One region of the Ralstonia sp. VS2407 genome, then DNA from elsewhere that is predicted to be linked to it. Evidence: predicted binding sites of a transcription regulator. Region 1 holds the regulator's gene; the other holds the start of a gene.

Region 1 (9,634 bases):
GTCATGGCCCCACCGGTTTCAGCGCAGAAACCGCCAACCGGCTTGAGCTTGGTGATCTTCTGACCCATCGTCCGCACGATCCGCCAGCCGCCCAGCAGCGTACCCAGACCGATCGCCACATAGCAGCAGACGATGACCCAGATCGGCGGTTCAGTTGACGTGGCCGACGCGTAGCCGCCCGCGATCAGCAGCATCCAGATGATGCCGATGGTCTTCTGCGCATCGTTGCCGCCGTGGCCCAGACTGTACAGCGAGGCCGATAGCAACTGCAGGCGCCGGAACCATCGGTCCACCTTGGATGGCGGCGTTCGGAAGAACAGCCAGGACACCGCCACCATCAGCAGCGAGCCGAGGATAAAGCCAAGCAACGGCGAAATCAGAATGAACGCCACGGTCTTGAGCAAGCCACTCGCCACCAGCGAGCCCGTGCCAGACTTGGCCACAGCTGCGCCCACCAAACCACCGATCAGCGCATGCGAAGAGCTCGACGGAATGCCGTAGTACCAAGTGATGATGTTCCACGCGATGGCGCCGACCAACGCCCCGAAGATGACGTAGTGATCGACGATGGACGGATCGATCGTGTCCCGTCCCACCGTGGTCGCCACCTTGAGGTGGAAGATGAAAATGGCGATCACGTTGCAGGCTGCGGCCATCGCCACTGCCTGCTGCGGCTTGAGCACGCCCGTCGACACCACCGTCGCAATGGAGTTGGCCGCGTCGTGGAAGCCATTCATGAAGTCGAACACGATGGCCAGTGCCACCAGCAGAACGACCACCCAGAGACTGATCTGAAGCGTATGCATGAGGCGTCGTCTCGTCAGGCGTTTTCGAGCACGATGCCTTCGATGATGTTGGCAACATCCTCGCAACGGTCGGTGACGCTCTCCAGTTGCTCGTAGATCGCCTTGAGCTTGATCAGCAGCTTGATATCGTTCTCGGTGCGGAACAGCTTGGCCATGGCCGCGCGCATCACGCGATCGGCTTCCGACTCAAGTCGGTCGATTTCCTGGGCGATGGTGAGGATCTGGCGGCCGTTGTTCATGTCGTTGAGCAGCGCTACAGCCTTGCGGACTTCCTCGCAGCAAGCCACGCAGATCATCGCAAGCTGGCGCGATTCGTCCGTCAGGTTGGTCACGTCATACAACGAGATGGTGAGCGACACGTCTTCCATCAGGTCGAGGATGTCGTCCATCGTCGTGATCAGCTTGTGGATCTCGTCGCGATCGAGCGGGGTGATGAAGGTCTTGTGCAGCAGCTCGATCGTGTCATGCGTGATGCGATCGGCCTTCTTTTCAAAGTTCTGCACGTTGCGTGCATGCATTTCGGCATTGGGCAAGTCATTGACCAGCTCCTTGAGTGCATGGGCCGCCTTGACGGCGCACTCGGCGTGCTGGTTGAAGTACTCAAAAAACTTGCCTTCGGTGGGCATGAAGCGACCGAACATGATGATCCTTGGGAACGGAAAAAAGCAGGAGTCGTAAAAACAACGCCGGACGGGATCACCGCCGGCGCTGTCATTAAAACGCAATATTTTACCGGAACCCGCCTCGCGACATACGTGGCACGTTGTGGCGGGCCGACACGAATTACACGTTACGTGTCGTTGTCGAAGAAGGCATTGCCTCCGGTGAAGTTGTCGAACTTCGTGTATTCACCCAGGAACGTGAGACGAACCGTACCAATCGGGCCGTTACGCTGCTTACCGATGATAATTTCGGCCGTACCCTTGTCCGGAGAATCGGGGTTGTAGACCTGATCGCGATAGATGAACAGGATCACGTCGGCATCCTGTTCGATAGCGCCGGATTCACGCAAGTCCGACATCACAGGACGCTTGTTCGGGCGCTGTTCCAGGCTTCGGTTCAACTGCGACAACGCAATCACCGGGCAGTTGAGTTCTTTCGCCAAGCCCTTCAGCGATCGCGAGATTTCCGAAATTTCGGTCGCGCGGTTCTCACCGCCGCCCGAGCCCGACATCAGCTGCAGGTAATCGATGACGATCAGACCGAGCTGCCCGCACTGCCGTGCAAGCCGGCGCGAACGCGCACGCAGCTCCATCGGGTTCAGCGCGGGCGTTTCGTCAATGAAGAGCTGCGCGTCATTCATCTTCTGGATGGCGTGCGTCAGGCGCGGCCAGTCCTCGTCGAGCAGACGGCCGGTACGCAGCCGGTGCTGATCCAATCGCCCAACCGAACCCAGCATACGCATGGCGAGCTGCGTGCCCGCCATTTCCATCGAGAATACGGCCACCGGCAGGCCCTGTTCCACCGCTACGTGTTCGCCGATGTTCAGCGAGAATGCCGTCTTACCCATCGATGGGCGGCCGGCCACGATGATCAGATCACCGCCCTGCATACCGCTCGTCATGCGGTCGAGATCGACGAAGCCGGTCGGTACGCCCGTAATGTCGCTCTGGTTGTCGCGGTGGTACAGCTCGTCGATGCGCTCGACCACCTGCGTCAGCAGCGGCTGGATTTCCAGAAAGCCCTTCTGCCCGCGCGAGCCTTCTTCGGCAATCGCGAACACCTTGGATTCAGCCTCATCCAGCAGTTGGCGCACATCGCGGCCCTGCGGGTTGAAGGCTCCGGCGGAAATCTCGTCGGCGATCGTCACGAGTTGGCGCAGCACGCCGCGGTCGCGCACGATTTCCGCATAGCGACGGATGTTGGCAGCGCTCGGCGTGTTCTGCGCCAGCGCGTTCAGGTAGGCCAGGCCACCCACCTCTTCCGCCTTGCCGGCGGCCTGCAACTGCTCGTACACCGTGATCACGTCAGCAGGCTTGGCCTGCGAGATCAGCTTGCCGATGTTGTGGAAGATCAGCCGGTGGTCGTAGCGATAGAAATCGTGCTCGTTGATGAAATCGGCAATGCGATCCCAAGCGGCGTTATCCAGTAGCAACCCGCCGAGCACCGACTGTTCGGCCTCGATGGAATGCGGGGGTACCTTGAGGGAATCGAGCTGGGGATCGGAGGGCGCGTTCATGGCGGGATTATAGCGGCGCTGCTCGGTCTTCAATCTGAACCCCTGACACAAAGGACAACAAAAAAAGGCAGAGACTTTCGTCCCTGCCTTCTTGACTCGCGTCGCTCGGTGACCCGTGCGCCGCGAGGTACTGCATGCGCGCTTAGGCCGATTCGCCCAGCACCGACACGTTCACGTCAACTGCCACATCGGTGTGAAGCGACACGACGACCGGGTGGTCGCCCACGGTCTTCAGCGGGCCGTTCGGCAGACGCACTTGCGCCTTCTCGACCTTGAACCCTTGAGCAACCAGTGCATCAGCGATGTCGTGGTTGGTGACGGAGCCAAACAGGCGGCCGTCCACACCAGCCTTTTGCGACAGTTGCAGCGTCAGGCCATTCAGCTTCTCGCCTTCGGCTTGCGCAGCAGCCAGCTTTTCAGCTGCCAGCTTTTCCAGCTCAGCGCGGCGGGCTTCGAATTCCTTGATGGCGGAATCCGTGGCGCGGCGGGCTTGCTTGTTCGGGATCAGGAAGTTACGAGCGTAACCGTCCTTCACACGCACCACGTCGCCCAGGTTACCCAGGTTGACGACCTTCTCGAGCAGAATAATTTGCATTGTGAGTTCTCCTTATCCCGCTGATTAGTGCTTGTGCTGATCGGTGTACGGCATCAGCGCGAGGAAACGTGCGCGCTTGATGGCCGTGTCCAGCTGGCGCTGATAGATCGCGCGCGTGCCGGTCAGGCGGGCCGGGGTGATCTTACCGTTCTCGCCGATGAAGTCCTTGAGCGTGTCCAGATCCTTGTAGTCGATCTGCTCAACGCCGGCCACGGTGAAGCGGCAGAACTTCTTGCGCTTGAACAACGGGTTTTGCTGCTGGAAGCGCTTCTTGTTCTTCGCGTCGCGCTGCTTCTTGTTCATGAATGCCATGATTCAATCCTTTACGAATACGTTACATCCGGAGATGTGAAAGACCAGTGCCTTACTGCTGCGGTGCTTGCGAGCCAGGAATCCTACGCAATCCAGGACGGTGCCCGGAGCGATGCGATCCAGAACGGAAGCCATCTTGCCGGCTGCCAGTGCTTCCATCGAAAACTCGATCTGCCGCACTGTCTGCGCTTCGACCGCCTGCCCGCTGTATGCCAGCAGACAGTTGACGATCGGCACGCCGGCCGGGGTGTATCGCATCACCTCGCGCTCGACCAGAGTGGCAACGAGCTGCAGGCGGTTGATGGCGTTGTCCCCGTAGGTTTCGTTCATGCTGGCGATGCGCGATCAGGCTTGCGCAGCACCACGCGGCATCAGGCGGCCTGTTCGGTCTGAGCGGCGGCCTTCTTGGCCTCTTCGCGTGCGACTTCCTTCATCATCGGCGACGGCGCCGTTTCAGCCTTCTTGGTCTGAACGATGAGGTGACGCAGCACGGCGTCGTTGAACTTGAACGCGTGCTCGAGCTCAGCCAGGGTTTCCTTGCCGCACTCGATGTTCAGGCACACGTAGTGAGCCTTCGCGAGCTTCTGGATCATGTAGGCCAGTTGACGACGGCCCCAGTCCTCGACGCGGTGCACTTGGCCGCCTTGCGTGGTGACCGTGCTCTTGTAGCGCTCGATCATCGCGGGCACTTGCTCGCTCTGGTCCGGATGGACGATGAATACGATTTCGTAATGACGCATTGACGCTCCTTGTGGATTAAGCCGCCCGGGCGTCACACTCCGGTGCAGCAAGGTTGGTTAGCCTGCCATTATACGCAGGCCTTGGCGATTTTTTCAATATCGATCAATGACTTGCTGCAGGGAGGCAACTTCTGCCTGGGCGCGGCCCGAGGCCAGAAGCAACGTCAGCAGCACACGCGCCTTATAGGGGTTCAGCGAGCCGCTCGATGCCCAGCGCTCTCCGCCCGGCTGCGCGGGCACCACGCCGGCACCGGTACGCGTGGAACGCAGCACGAAAACGCCCTGCTGACTCGCTCGGTTCAGCGCCGCCTCAAGATTCGCATGGATGGAGCCCGCGCCGGTTGCGGCAACGACCAGCCCCTTCACGCCAGCGGCGACCAGGGCATCAACCAAGCGCGTATCGGGCTGCGCATAGCTCGCCACAACCTCAACCCACGGCCACTGGCCTGCGGGCGGCATCGGCAGCACGTCGGTTGCGGCTACACGCTGCGCTGCACGCTGAAACTGTACTTGCGCGTCGAGCACAAAACCCAGCGGGCCCGTGTCCGGCGAGACAAACGCCTCGACCGCGTAAGTGTGTCCCTTCTGCACATCGCGAGCGGCATGCACACGCTGGTTGAGCGCAACCAGAACGCCGCGCCCGCGCGCCGATGGACTGGCTGCCAGCCGCACCGCATTCAGCAGATTCAACGGCCCATCCGCCGACAGCGACGTCGACGGCCGCATCGCCGCCGTCAGAACAATCGGCGTATCGGTCTGCTGCGTCAGGTGCAGCAGCATCGCGGTTTCTTCCAGCGTGTCGGTGCCGTGCGTGATGACCACGCCGTCCACACGCTCGACGTCGATCCAGTGACGGATCCGCGCCACCAGTTTTTCCCACACGTCGAACGTCAGGTCCTTGCTGTCGATCTGGGCGACCTGCTCGGCGCGCACGTTGGCAAGGCGCTCCAAACCGAGCTTGCTGGCCGCAAGCAGTTGATCGATGGGGACGGCGCCAGCGCGATAGCGTGCGGCGGAGCCAGCGTCGTCAGCAGAGCCGGCGATTGTGCCGCCGGTGGCGAGGATGGCGATGGTAGGCAAGGACATCGTTGCAGACATGCGTTGTGGGCAAGGCGCGCATTGTATCCGCCCGCCCCGCCTTTGCCGACGCGGGATTGCCCTGTGCGCCCAGAAAACAAAACGCCGGCACACAGGCCGGCGTTTGCAGCGGGAGCCGTGTCGATTATTTCTCGACGAAGGCGCGCTCGATCACGTAGTCCCCGGCTTCGCCCATACGCGGCGAAATCTTGAAACCGCGGGCATCAAGCAGCTTGCAGGTGTCTTCCAGCATGGCCGGGCTGCCGCAAATCATCGCCCGGTCGACAGCCGGGTCCATCGGGGGCAGGCCGATGTCGGCAGAAAGCTTGCCGTTATCGACGAGGTCGGTCAGGCGGCCCATGTTGCGGAACGGCTCGCGCGTGACGGTCGGGTAGTAGATCAGCTTCTCGCGCACCTGATCGCCGAAGAACTCGTTATTCGGCAATTCGCGGGTGATGAAGTCGGCATAGGCCAGCTCGCTCACTTGGCGCACGCCGTGCAGCAGCACGACCTTCTCGAAGCGCTCGTAAGTGTCCGGGTCTTGGATGATGCTCATGAAGGGCGCGAGGCCGGTGCCAGTGCCGAACAGATACAGGTTCTTGCCGGGCAGCAGATCATCCAGCACGAGCGTGCCGACCGGCTTCTTGCTCACCAGCAGCTTGTCGCCCACCTTCAGATGCTGCAGGCGCGACGTCAGCGGGCCGTTCTGCACCTTGATGCTGAAGAACTCGAGGTGCTCTTCATAGTTCGGGCTGGCGATGCTGTAGGCGCGCATCAGCGGCTTGCCCTCGACCTCCAGCCCAATCATGACGAAGTGGCCGTTATGGAAGCGCAGCGCCTGATCGCGCGTGGTCTTGAAGCTGAACAGCGAGTCGTTCCAGTGATGGACGCTCAGAACGGTCTCTTGATTGAAGGCGGACATGGTGACGTTCGGGCCAGCCCAACGAGGCTCAATCGGGCTATGTGGCGATGCAAAAAATCGGTCAAGACCTTGATTTTATGCGATTCGCCGCGGCCGCGCCTGCATGGATTGCGCATAAGCTTCTAACCAGTCGCATAGGTTTTGACGCCGGTCATAAGGGCCGGGTGCTCACGCAACACATCACAACAAAATCACTTGCGCTTCCCGCGTCACTGTATAAAATCACAGCACCTGTTCAAATATACAGTACGCCAATGGCCGCCCTCACCCCTCGCCAACAGCAGATTTACGACTTGATCCGTCAGACGATCCAGCGCACGGGCTTCCCGCCCACACGCGCCGAGATTGCCGCAGAGTTCGGTTTTTCATCGCCCAATGCGGCCGAGGAACACCTGCGCGCGCTGGCACGCAAGGGCGTGATCGAACTGACGCCTGGCGCCTCGCGCGGCATTCGGCTGCGGGCGGCCGGCGACACGGCGCAGCATCAGTTCTCGCTGCCGTCGATGGGGTTGATGCAATTGACGCTGCCGTTGGTGGGCCGTGTGGCTGCCGGCAGTCCGATCCTGGCTGCAGAGCACATTGATCGCCAGTATCAGGTCGATCCGTCGCTGTTTTCTGCGCAGCCCGATTTTCTGCTGAAGGTGCGTGGCATGAGCATGCGCGACGCCGGCATTCTGGACGGTGATCTGCTGGCCGTGCAGCGCGCTGCCGAAGCCACCAACGGCAAGATCGTTGTTGCTCGATTGGGCGACGACGTCACGGTCAAGCGCTTCCAGCGCAAAGGCCGCCATGTCGAACTGATTGCCGAGAATCCGGATTTCGAACCGATCCACGTTGATCTGGATCGTGATGAGTTTCACCTGGAGGGCTTGGCCGTCGGTCTGATCCGGCCCGCTGCTCCGTAAGTCTCCGGCGCATCCCAGCGCCAAACCTTGGCCGTTTGATCCAACCTGGAGGTGAGCCATCGGCCCGCCAGGGCGGAGTCTTGCCACTCGCTTTTCCACCCGAACTCACGAGGTCTGCCATGCGACTCGGATCGATGTCTTCCCGCCGCCGTCCGGTACAGCCGGTGCCCTTCCGCCAAACCCAGGGCGTGCGCATTTATCAGGGGGAGCAGCGCCGTACGATGGTCGGCAGCATGGCCGCCATCTGCCGCATGCTGGATGCGATTCCGGCGGGTTCACGTGCTGCTGGCGCCGAAAGCTGCTAAGGGAAGACGACGATGAAGGGCTTTGCATGGCGCTACCGCAGCCGATCAGGGCATACCCCAATGCTGCCGCCGCAACTGATTTCATACACTTGCCCTGCCCTGAGGACAGGGCTTTCTTCAACTGATTTTCGGCCCGCCGCTTGAGCGGGCTGTTTTTTTGTTCGCAAGTTGCTGCAGCAGCACATTCAACGATGTTCCCTCAGCAAAACGGACGTTTACCCCGATGTTGTTTGGCGTACGTGACAGTAGTATTGCCAATGCCCTCAGGGGCAATGAGATCGCTGAATTCGAAGCCCGCACATTGCGGGCTTTTTTTTCGCCGCAACCGGCTGGCGATCCGCTACACGCTCCCCGCTTTCTCGACAACGAGAATTCTTGCCTCGCCGCGCGGGTGCGCCACGTGCTCGCAGCCGACACCGGCGAAGAAGATGTCACCGGGCTCCAGCACCGCGACCTTCTCTTCGCCGGCTTCGCGGTAATGCATGTCGACCGTGCCGTCGAGCACCACGAACACCTCCTCGCCATCGTTCACATGCCAGCGATAAGGCTGGTCGGTCCAATGCAAGCGCGTGGTAATGCCGCTCATGTTGGCAATGTCGAGCGCGCCCCAGGCATGCTCAGCAGTAAACGACTTGGCGCGGATGATGTTCATGGCGGTTCCCGGCGGTTACTGCATGTAAGGCAGATTGCCAATGCGCACCAGCATCTCGGTGAACATCTGCATATCGAGGTCCAGGTCCGGCACTTCCTTGTACTCGTTGGCGTTGTGCGCGGTGTACTTCTTGCCGGGCATCGCCGGGCCGAAGTTGATGGCATTCGGCATCAGCTTGGCGGTCGTGCTGCCGGCCGTCGGGACGGGCTTGGCGTCGAGGCCAGTCGTGTCGCCGTAGATGTTGAGCAGCGTCGACAACCACGCGCCCTTCGGATCGCGCGCCATCCAGTTGCCCTGGTCATGATTGATCTCCAGGGCGACATGGTTGGCGGTGGCCCATGCGTTGATCTTGCCGGCGATCTCGCCACGCAGCGCATCGGGCGTTTTGCCGCGCGGCATGCGCACGTTGGCGGTCACCTCCACGCGGCCGTTCTTGTCGCCGATCACCGTAGGCGAGATGGTGAGCGGGCCCATGAAGTCATCCTTGTAGGCCACGCCCATGGTGTTGCCGAGGTAATCGGTGCCGTAAACTTCGGCCAGATACCGCACGGCGTGGACGTAGGCGTTGTCTGCCAGGCCAAGATCAGCTGCACGCAGGAAGAGCGCCAAGCGCGGCAGCGGGTTCACGCCCTCTTCCGGGCGCGAACCGTGTGCGGAGGTGCCGGTCACCTTCACGACGATGCTGTCCGCGGTGTGCGTGATGTCAATTGCAAACTTGCCCTGTGCGGCCAAGCTACTCACAAACGCATCGCGTTTGGCTTCGAGCGCGGCGGCCGCCACGCCCAGATCCCCGCCCTTGAGGGTAGCCGTGGCCGTTTGTGGGATGGAGCTGGCCGACGCCGCGCCCGTCATCGAAACGATGGCCGTGTGCGTCGCATCACCGGCCTGCGCAGGGAAAAACACCTTCAATGCGCCGGTGCCTTTCTCCGCAACGACGGCCGGGTACTTGCTGTCGAGCACGATGTTGTACGCCGGCAATTGCGTGTGTTCACGGTAGTACTTCATGCCATCGCCACCGGTTTCTTCGGTGGTTTCGATCATCAGGCGGATCGTGCGCGCGAGCGGCACGCCGCTGTCCTTGACCGTTTTCATGGCGTACATCGCGGCAGCAATGGACCCCTTGTCGTCAATCGTGCCGCGG
Region 2 (9,634 bases), on a different contig from region 1:
TCAGGCCGATGAGCTTTCGGTAGGCGGGGCCAATCGTGTCGCAATGTGTGGGGTACGGCACCCAGTCGGAACACGCTTCGGCATCCACGACGTTCATGCGGGTATCGATCGTCACGCGCAGCCACAGGTCATGCAGCGGCTGGCCCTCGGGGCGCACGCCGCCGCTGGCCAGGGGGATGTCGCGTGGTTTGGTGTCGGTCAGGCGCGCTTCGATGTCCCACAAGCCGTCTTCCCGCAAATAGGCCTCCACCGTGATGGCACGGCGGTGGCGCATGACGCGCGGGACGGGGGCAGACAGAGGCATGGACCAGACAGACCGATAGGACCGATGGAGGCGGCGCACGCGGATCTCGCGCATCGCCTGCAGGACGTATGTAGAAGCGCATCAGCCGCCACACACGAACACTACCGCCCAGCAACCAGAATTGAGGGCGATATCAAAGACTTGGATTTTAACACGTCGCCACGACCGGGCAGGTCGCGTGCTGCAATGCAGTGTGAAAGTGGTTGCAACAACCTCGAGAGGTGCAACTCACGCGATCCGCACACAAATGAATTGTCCGGACGAATTGTTGCAAGATCGACAGTACTCAGTCCGACCCGTCCCCATCTTCGAGCAGTTCATCGGTGCCTGCAATGATGCGCGAGACCACGGCCCTGGAGAATCCACGCGCCATCATGTATCGCACCTGCTTGGCCCGTTCGGCCAAGTCGGCCGGTGGGCGGCCGAAGCGCTTTTCCCACAGGGCTTTCGCCCGTGCCGCTTCCGTGCTTTGCAGTTGGGCCTTGACCTCGCCCAGCGTCTCTGCGCCCAGCTGATGCGTTTTCAGCTCCTGCATCAAGCGCGCTGTACCGTAGCGACCTGCGCGGCGGTGCACCATGCTTTCGGCAAACCGTGTGTTGGAGAGCCAGTTCTCGCCTTCCAGCCAATCCAGCAGCGCGTCGACCTCCTCGGCGGATGCGGCGTGCGGAGCCAACTTACGGCGCAATTCGATGCGGCTGTGCTCGCGCCGAGACAGATAGCCCAGCGCACGAGCCTTGAGCGATAACGGTGGGCGCGGCAACGGCATACGGTTCCAGGCTCAAAAAGAAAACGCCCACCGTTGGGGGACGGCAGGCGTATGAAGCTCGATAGAGCCGTCGATCTGCGTCGACGGCCAACCCAATTACTCTTCTCCGACTTCCTCGGCCACTGCGATGGCGCCCATCGGCGTCACGCCCAGTGCTTCGCGAACCTTGTTTTCGATGTCGCGGGCAAGGTCGGGGTTCTCACGCAGGTATTCACGGCAGTTGTCGCGGCCTTGGCCGATGCGCTCGCCGCCGTAGCTGTACCAGGCGCCGGACTTTTCAACAATCTTGGCTTCCACACCGAGGTCGATGATTTCGCCCTCGCGCGACACGCCCTGGCCATACAGGATGTCGAAGATGGCCTCGCGGAACGGCGGCGCCACCTTGTTCTTGACGACCTTGACCTTGGTCTCGTTGCCGACCACGTCGTCGCCCTTCTTGATCGAGCCGATGCGGCGGATGTCCAGACGCACCGAAGCGTAGAACTTGAGCGCGTTACCACCCGTGGTCGTTTCCGGCGAGCCGAACATCACGCCGATCTTCATGCGGATCTGGTTGATGAAGATGACCATGCAATTGGTCTTCTTGATGGTGCCGGTCAGTTTGCGCAGCGCCTGGCTCATCAGACGGGCCTGCAGGCCCGGCAACGCGTCGCCCATTTCGCCTTCAATTTCAGCCTTCGGCACCAGCGCGGCCACCGAGTCGATGACGATCAGGTCGACCGAGCCCGAGCGCACCAGCGCATCGGCAATTTCCAGGGCCTGTTCACCCGTGTCCGGCTGGGAGATCAGCAAGTCCGGCACGCTGACGCCAATCTTGTCAGCATAAGTGACGTCAAGCGCATGTTCTGCGTCGATGAAGGCGCAAGTACCGCCCAGCTTCTGCATCTCGGCAACCACTTGCAGTGTCAGCGTGGTCTTGCCCGACGATTCCGGACCGTAGATTTCAATGACGCGGCCGCGCGGCAGGCCGCCAACGCCCAGCGCCACGTCCAGCCCCAGCGAACCCGTCGACACGACCTGGACCGGCTCGACCTCGGCGTCGCCCATCTTCATGATGGAGCCCTTGCCGAACTGCTTTTCGATCTGCGCGAGCGCGGCAGCCAGCGCCTTCTGCTTTTCCGCGCTCATCGCGGCTGCCTTCTTACCGTCTTCCATGGTCGTCCTTCGTGCAAATTGGTGTATAAATGGGCCGCAAGGGCTTGCGATTCCAGCGGTTGCCTGCAACAACGGGCCGCTGGCTGATTGCCCCGACGCGACCCATTCCATGACTTTAGCGCCGCCAAGACTACAGCACCGCGAATTCGGAGTACTGTATAAAAAACCAGTGGTTTTGACAAGTCTCCAGAACATATGTCGCGCGAAAACAATGTAGCGGGCGGGATGGGCAAGACATCTTGCCCGGCATCGCGGGGAGACACGCATGCGCATCCTGATTGCCGAAGACGACGCCACGCTGGCTGACGGGCTCACACGCTCGCTACGCCAGGCGGGTTACGCCGTCGACCAAGCCTCCGATGGGGCGACTGCCGACGCGGCTCTGTCCGCGCAGACGGCACAGACCTATGATCTGCTGATTCTCGACGTGGGCCTGCCGCGCATGTCGGGGCTGGAGGTCCTCAAACGCCTGCGCTCGCGCGGGGCCATGCTGCCGGTGCTGATCCTGACCGCCGCCGACAGTGTGGAGGAACGCGTCAAGGGCCTGGACCTGGGCGCCGACGATTACATGGCCAAGCCGTTCGCGCTATCCGAACTGGAAGCGCGCGTGCGTGCGCTGGTGCGGCGCGGCACCGGCGGGGGCGCCACGCTCGTGCGCCATGGGCCGCTGGCGTTCGACCAGGTCGGGCGCATCGCCTATATCCACGACCAGGTGGTGGAACTGTCGGCGCGTGAGATCGGGCTGCTGGAGATCCTGCTGGCGCGCGTCGGCCGCCTGGTCTCGAAAGAGCAGTTGGTCGACCACCTCTGCGGCTGGGGCGAGGAAGTCAGCAACAACGCCATCGAGGTCTACATCCACCGGCTGCGCAAGAAGATCGAGGTGGAAGGCATCCGCATCGCGACCGTGCGCGGGCTGGGCTATTGCCTGGAACGCATGGCCACCCCAACGACCACCACCGCGACAGCTGCCCATGGGTGACCGGCTGGCCTGGCCGTGGCGTCGGCATCGCGCGTCGCTGCGCGAGCGCGGCGATGCGGCGCCCGGGCCCAATGGCCGTGACGAGGACAGCGACCTCGCCGACACCCTCCCCCACCTCGAAGACGACGCCACGCGGCCCGTCGCCCGATCCCTCTTCGGCGAAATTCTCGACTGGATGCTCGCGCCGCTGCTGTTGCTGTGGCCGATGAGCATTGCGGTGACGTACCTGGTGGCCAAGTCGATTGCGAATGCGCCATATGACCGCGCGCTGGAATCGAGCGCGATCGTGCTCAGCCAGCAGTTGCGCGAGGTGAATGGACGCGTGACGCTGCAACTGCCGATCTCGGCGCGTGAGATTTTGCGTGCGGACGAAACCGACAATATCTACTACCAGGTGCTCGGCACCAACGGTGAGTTTGTCTCGGGTGATCGCGACCTCCCGCTGCCGCCCGAAGAAGACGCCAACGCCGGTGGCCTCGTGCAACTGCGCGACGACCACATCCACGGCGCAGAGATTCGTGTTGCGTATACCTTCGTGCAGCGGCCGGGCTCCGACGGCAAGCCCGCGCTGGTGCAGGTGGCGGAGACGCTCGACAAGCGCGCGCAACTCGCCAACGAAATCATCAAGGGCGTGATCCTGCCGCAGTTCGTGATCCTGCCGTTGGCGGTGATACTGGTGTGGTTCGGCCTCACGCGCGGGCTGGCGCCGCTCAATGCGATTCAGGAACGCATTCGCGCGCGCAACCCGGGCGACACCAGCCCCATCGATGAAGGCGCCGCGCCCCAGGAACTGACGCCGCTGGTGGCGTCGTTCAATGATCTGCTGGGGCGGCTGGAGCAATCGGTGCATACGCAGAAGCGCTTCATTGCGGATGCCGCGCATCAGATGAAGACGCCGCTGGCCGGGCTGCGCATGCAGGCCGAGCTGGCCCAGCGCGAACAATCGCCCGATGAACTGCGCCGCACGCTCGCGCATATCGCCGACAGTTCGGATCGCACGGCGCACCTCGTCAAGCAGTTGCTCTCGCTGGCACGCATGGAGAACATGGGCGCGACCGACGGTCTGGTGCCGCTGGATATCTGCGCGCTGTCGCGCCAGGTGGTGGCCGACTGGCTGCCCAAGGCGTGGGCCAAGCAGATCGACCTCGGTTTTGAGGAGCCGGGGCCGCCGGTCATGATTTCGGGCAATGCGACGATGCTCGCCGAGATGCTCAACAACCTCCTCGACAACGCGATCCGCTACACGCCCGACGGCGGACATGTCACCGTGCGCGTGACTACGGCGCCATTCGAGCCGTTTGTCTTCATCGACGTGGACGACACCGGCCCCGGCATCCCGGTGGCCGAGCGCGAACGCGTGATGCAGCGCTTCTACCGCATTCTCGGCACACAAGCCGAGGGCAGCGGGCTGGGCCTGGCCATCGTGCGCGAGATCGTGCAGCAGCATGGCGGCGACATCGAGGTGCTCGACAACGTGTACCAGGCGTCACCGCGGCTGGCGGGGGCGCGCTTTCGCATTACGTTGCACCTCTGCTCGCGGGGCGAGGAAACCAACGCATGAGCATTACGCCCGGAACCCCGGCGCGCCGCCGGTGGATTACCAACATGCGCTGGATCGCGGCGCTGCTCGCGGTGTGGTTTGTGGTGACGTTCGTGGTCGCGTTCTTTGCGCGCGACCTGTCGACGCACTTCTTCAACTCGGACTGGACCTTCGCCTACTGGGTCGGCGCGCAGGGTGCGCCCATCGTGTATGTGCTGATTACAGTCCTCTATGCGTGGCGCACCAACCGCGCCGCGGATGCGGCCACACAAGACGACGAAACGGCGCAAGGCGAGGCATCTAAGTCATCCCACCCGCCGTCCATCTGACCCGGACGTTACGCTGCACCCAGATGGCGCAGCTTCACAAACGCCAACGCTGCCATCACCGCGTCGTTAAGCGCGTCGTGCGCGTCCCAGGTCGGCAAGTCCAATCCCTTCATGACAGTGGCGAAGCGCAGATCCAGATCGGGGTCGCCCTGTTGCCGATACGGCGGCAGCTGCCGGAACTGATAGTCGTAATACAGGGCGGAGACTTCAATCTTGGGCTGCGGCAAGCCGATGCCAAGCATGGGCGCCACCACCCGATTGAGCATTGCCACGTCGAACTCAAGGTAGTAACCCACCAATGGCCGGCTGCCGATGAAGTGCAGCAGTGCATGAACGGCCTGCTCGATCGATACACCGCTGTCCAGGTCGCGGTTGCGCAGACGATGCACGCAGATGCTGTCTGCGCGCATCTCCCCGCGCGGCCTGATCAGCAATTCCAGGCGCTGGCTGGTCAGAATGCGATTGCCGACGATACGGACGGCGCCGATGGAGATGATCTCGTCGGTGCGCACGTTCAGGCCTGTGGTCTCGCAATCGAGCGCGACCCACTCATCTGGGGGCGGGGCCTCGAACAGGAAGCGAAACGCCGGATCGCGCAACCTGCGCAACTGGCGCCGCCTTTGCAGTGCCTGCAGCCAGTCGGAGAGCCGTCCGTTCATGACTGCCCGTCCATCTTCACATCCACTCGGTCCGCCAGCGCTGCCGCAGCAGCGCCTTGAAGCGTTTGACGGTGCTCAGCGCATCCTTGAGCAGATCGCGCTCCAACGACGACAGGCGCGACAGGTGCACGTCGCACGACACCGGTTGATGCGCATCGATTTCCGCCAGCCCGGCCTTGAGCCGCAGCGTCATCAGGAAGTGCAGGCTCTCGCTCAACTCGGCAGCCATGTGCGCGTCGAGGGCCTCGGCGCGCACCAATGCATCCAGGCGCGGCACAGTGCCGGTCTCGTCGAGTATGCGGTGGGCCAGCGCAAGGCTGCGCACCCCGTGGACAATCGGGAAGATGCCCTCCTTCTTTACGTCGAGCACTGGGTCGGAATCGCCAAACCCGAGCAGGCGATCCCGCCAACCTGGCGCGGCACTGAAGGCTTCAATGGCAGCGGCAAAGCGGCCAAGTACCGCGTCATTGTCGATCGTCAGTTCCAGCAGCGTCCGCCGCAGTTGTTTGAGCAAGGCGGCATCGCCGCACACCGCATGCGCATCGAAAAAGATGGCCAGATGCATCAAGCCCTCGGGGCTCGGCAGGATCAGCCATTCGCGAATGCGTCGCGCAAAGTCGCTCGCGCTCATGCACCACTCGGGCCGGCTGAGCATGATGCCGCCCGGGCAAGGCGGATAGCCGAACGCGGCCAGCGCATCGGAGAAGCGCGTGACGATGCGCTGCAGATCAGCGGGAGGCACGTAGCCATCGCGCAGCACCAGCGCGTTGTCCTGATCGGTCTTGAGCAGTTGCTCGCCGCGCCCCTCGCTGCCCATGACGAACAGGCAACTGTTTTCCACCAGTTCCCGGGGGGCGATCATCTGCCAGGCCCGCTCAAACAGCCGCGCGTTGATTTCGCGCACGAGGCTGGCAACGTGGTCAATGCGCGAGCCGCCACGGGTGAGCAGCGCGACCATCCGCGTGATCTGCGCGGCCACCTGCGCGAGTGCGTCCAAGTCCTGGGCCAGGTTGATCTGCACCGTCAGCAGATACGAGTGGTTGGCCAGGAAGCTGAACACATCCAGTGATTCGAGCAAACCGAGAATGTCGTCTCCCTGCGTGACGACGAGCCGGTGAACGCGATGGCGCAGCATCAGTGTCAGGGCATCGCCGATCTGCGCGGAGGCCGGCACGGTGATGAGGGAGAACTGGCTCATCTGGCCTACCGGCAGACGATCCAGCGGTGTGCCTTGCAGGACGGCGCGCTGCAAGGAACTGCGTGTGAAGATGCCCATGCGCGGCGGGCTGCTGGTGCCATCACGCACGAGCACGTTGGAAGTGTTGTGTGCCTGGAACAGCTTGACCACGGAGACCACGTCCGTGTCGGCATCCACAAAATGGGCGGGCCGGATGAAGGCATCGCTCACGCGCGAGACGGCCAGCGACTGCATCGTCTCCATGCTTTGCCGCTGGGCAATGGCGCTCAGCTTGCTGCCGAGGTCTGAAAAAAGCAGCGCACCGAAGGTGGCGTTGGCCGCAATGAGGTCACGCACCGCCTGGCGCGCAACCTGATAGACGACGACTTCTTGAGCCGCGACGAAGCGGCTGCTCGCCTTGCCGGCCACCAGCGCCCGGCCGTCAAAGCAATCGTCGGGTCCATAGGTAGCGATCAGCTCGTCGCCGTCGTACTGGGCGACGCGGCCTTTGATGATCAAGAACAGGTGCAGCGGTGCGGCACCCGTATCGAGGATGATTTGCCCTTGCGGGTAGTAGCCGATGTCGACGGCATCGCGCACCAGGCGCTGCTCGTCCTGGTTGAGGCAGTCGAACGGCCAGACGGTGAAGTTGAAAGCGCTGGGCATGGTTGCCTTGAAGGCGGGCGATGCAATCGCGTCACCCGCCTCCCATCAGCGTGGCGAATTGCCGATCAGTGGCCCGATGCGCCAGCCGCACCGAGACCCGTTTCCGAACGAACCTGCTGCGCGGCAAACGACGCCTTCTCGTTCTTGGCGCGAACACTGCTGTCCAGCACCGAGAACAGCCACACGCCCACGAAGCCGATCGTCATCGAGAACAGCGCGGGCGACGTGTACGGGAACCACGCCGAGCCCTTCGGATAACCGAGCGTGGCTTCCCACACCGACGGCGAAACGATCGTCAAACCCACCGACGAGATCAGCCCCAGGAACCCGCCAATGACCGCACCGCGCGTGGTGCAGCCCTTCCACAGCATCGAGAGGAACAACACCGGGAAGTTGGCCGACGCCGCCACCGCAAACGCCAGCGACACCATGAACGCGATGTTCTGTTTCTCGAAAGCGATGCCGAGCAACACGGCGATCACACCGAGCACCAGGGTGGTGATGCGCGACACCCTCAGTTCATCTGCGCTGTTGGCCTTGCCGTGCTTGAAGACCGTGGCGTAGAGATCATGCGACACCGCCGAAGCGCCCGACAGCGTGAGACCCGCCACCACCGCAAGGATCGTTGCAAATGCCACGGCCGAAATGAAGCCGTAGAACACATCGCCGCCGACCGTCTTGGCCACCAGCACGGCTGCCATGTTGGCCGTGCCCGCGCCGCCCTTGATGACGCCCTTGGCCACGTCCGACAGTTCCGGGTTCGTCAAGACCAGCGTGATCGCACCAAAGCCGATGATGAAGATCAGGATGTAGAAGTAGCCGATCCAGGTGGTTGCCCAGAAGACCGATTTGCGTGCTTCCTTGGCATCGGGCACCGTGAAGAAACGCATCAGGATGTGCGGCAGACCAGCGGTGCCAAACATCAGCGCCATGCCGAACGAGATGGCCGAGATCGGATCCTTGATGAAGCCGCCCGGCGCCATCACAGACAGACCGATCTTGGCTGCCTCATCGGGCGATTTGCCGGCATTGGCTGCAATGGCCGTCTTGACCTGCACGGCCTTGGCGAACAGCGCTTCCAGGCTGAAGCCGTACTGCGCCATCACCATGATCGCCATGAAGGTCACGCCGGCAAGCAGCATGCACGCCTTGATGATCTGCACCCAGGTGGTTGCGGTCATACCGCCAAAAAGCACGTAGACCATCATCAACGCGCCCACGATGACCACCGCGATCCAGTAATCCAGCCCGAACAGCAGCTTGATGAGCTGGCCTGCACCGACCATCTGCGCGATCAGATAGAACGCCACCACCACCAGCGTGCCAACTGCGGCAAAGCTGCGGATGGGGCCTTGCTCAAACCGGTAGCCCGCCACGTCCGCAAAGGTGAACTTGCCGAGGTTGCGCAGCCGCTCGGCCATCAGGAACGTGATGATCGGCCAGCCGACCAGAAAACCGATGGAATAGATCAGGCCATCGTAGCCGGAGGTCATCACGGCCGCCGAAATGCCCAGGAAGGACGCTGCCGACATGTAGTCGCCCGAGATGGCCAGGCCATTCTGGAAACCGGTGATACCACCGCCCGCCGTATAGAAATCTGCCGCGGAGCGCGTACGCTTGGCTGCCCACTTCGTGATCCACAGCGTGCCGGCCACGAACACAGCAAACAGCACGATGGCCGTGGTGTTGGTTTCCTGCTTGGCGGTCTGTCCGACATCGCCGCCGGCAGCCAGAGCCGCTCCGCAGGCGCCAGCGGCCAGCAGCGCCACCAGCAGAATCGAAAGCATCTTCTTCATTTGGCGACGTCCTTCAAGATGTCCTGCGTCAGTTGGTCGTATTCGCTGTTGGCCCGGCGCACGTAGATGCCGGTAATGACGATCGTGAAGACGATGACCGCCATACCGACGGGCACGCCCACGCTCATCACGCCCGTGCCCACGGGCTTGGCGAGAAACGCCTTATCGAACGCGATCAGCGCGATGTAGCCGTAGTACACAGCCAGCATCAGCACTGTCAGAACGATTCCGAGCTTGTTGCGCCGCTGTTTGAGCTGCGCGTA

Evidence for each region. The regulator LexA, encoded in region 1, represses DNA repair genes until DNA is damaged. The targets are predictions, from matches to a motif close to ACTGTATNNNNATACAGT.
Region 2: a site for LexA is predicted at 2,379-2,396, ahead of recA (recombinase RecA). Genes of this name have one in related genera too.

The regions. Positions count from the first base shown of each region.
Region 1 covers NZ_JBRFVG010000001.1:646,817-656,450, reverse strand. The annotation lists gene ACU8YE_RS03105 (inorganic phosphate transporter) at 1-806, opposite strand, end outside; gene ACU8YE_RS03100 (DUF47 domain-containing protein) at 821-1,447, opposite strand; gene ACU8YE_RS03095 (replicative DNA helicase) at 1,597-2,985, opposite strand; gene rplI (50S ribosomal protein L9) at 3,128-3,580, opposite strand; gene rpsR (30S ribosomal protein S18) at 3,605-3,883, opposite strand; gene priB (primosomal replication protein N) at 3,896-4,222, opposite strand; gene rpsF (30S ribosomal protein S6) at 4,264-4,632, opposite strand; gene ACU8YE_RS03070 (asparaginase) at 4,726-5,718, opposite strand; gene ACU8YE_RS03065 (ferredoxin--NADP reductase) at 5,855-6,631, opposite strand; gene lexA (transcriptional repressor LexA) at 6,886-7,536, shown strand; gene ACU8YE_RS03055 (hypothetical protein) at 7,656-7,841, shown strand; gene ACU8YE_RS03050 (cupin) at 8,182-8,493, opposite strand; gene ACU8YE_RS03045 (dipeptidase) at 8,509-9,634, opposite strand, start outside.
Region 2 covers NZ_JBRFVG010000007.1:186,374-196,007, reverse strand. The annotation lists gene ACU8YE_RS14105 (DUF2889 domain-containing protein) at 1-304, opposite strand, end outside; gene recX (recombination regulator RecX) at 591-1,070, opposite strand; gene recA (recombinase RecA) at 1,167-2,225, opposite strand; gene ACU8YE_RS14090 (response regulator) at 2,491-3,204, shown strand; gene ACU8YE_RS14085 (sensor histidine kinase) at 3,197-4,765, shown strand; gene ACU8YE_RS14080 (sodium/substrate symporter small subunit) at 4,762-5,073, shown strand; gene ACU8YE_RS14075 (3'-5' exonuclease) at 5,082-5,732, opposite strand; gene ACU8YE_RS14070 (DUF294 nucleotidyltransferase-like domain-containing protein) at 5,749-7,575, opposite strand; gene ACU8YE_RS14065 (cation acetate symporter) at 7,641-9,371, opposite strand; gene ACU8YE_RS14060 (DUF485 domain-containing protein) at 9,368-9,634, opposite strand, start outside.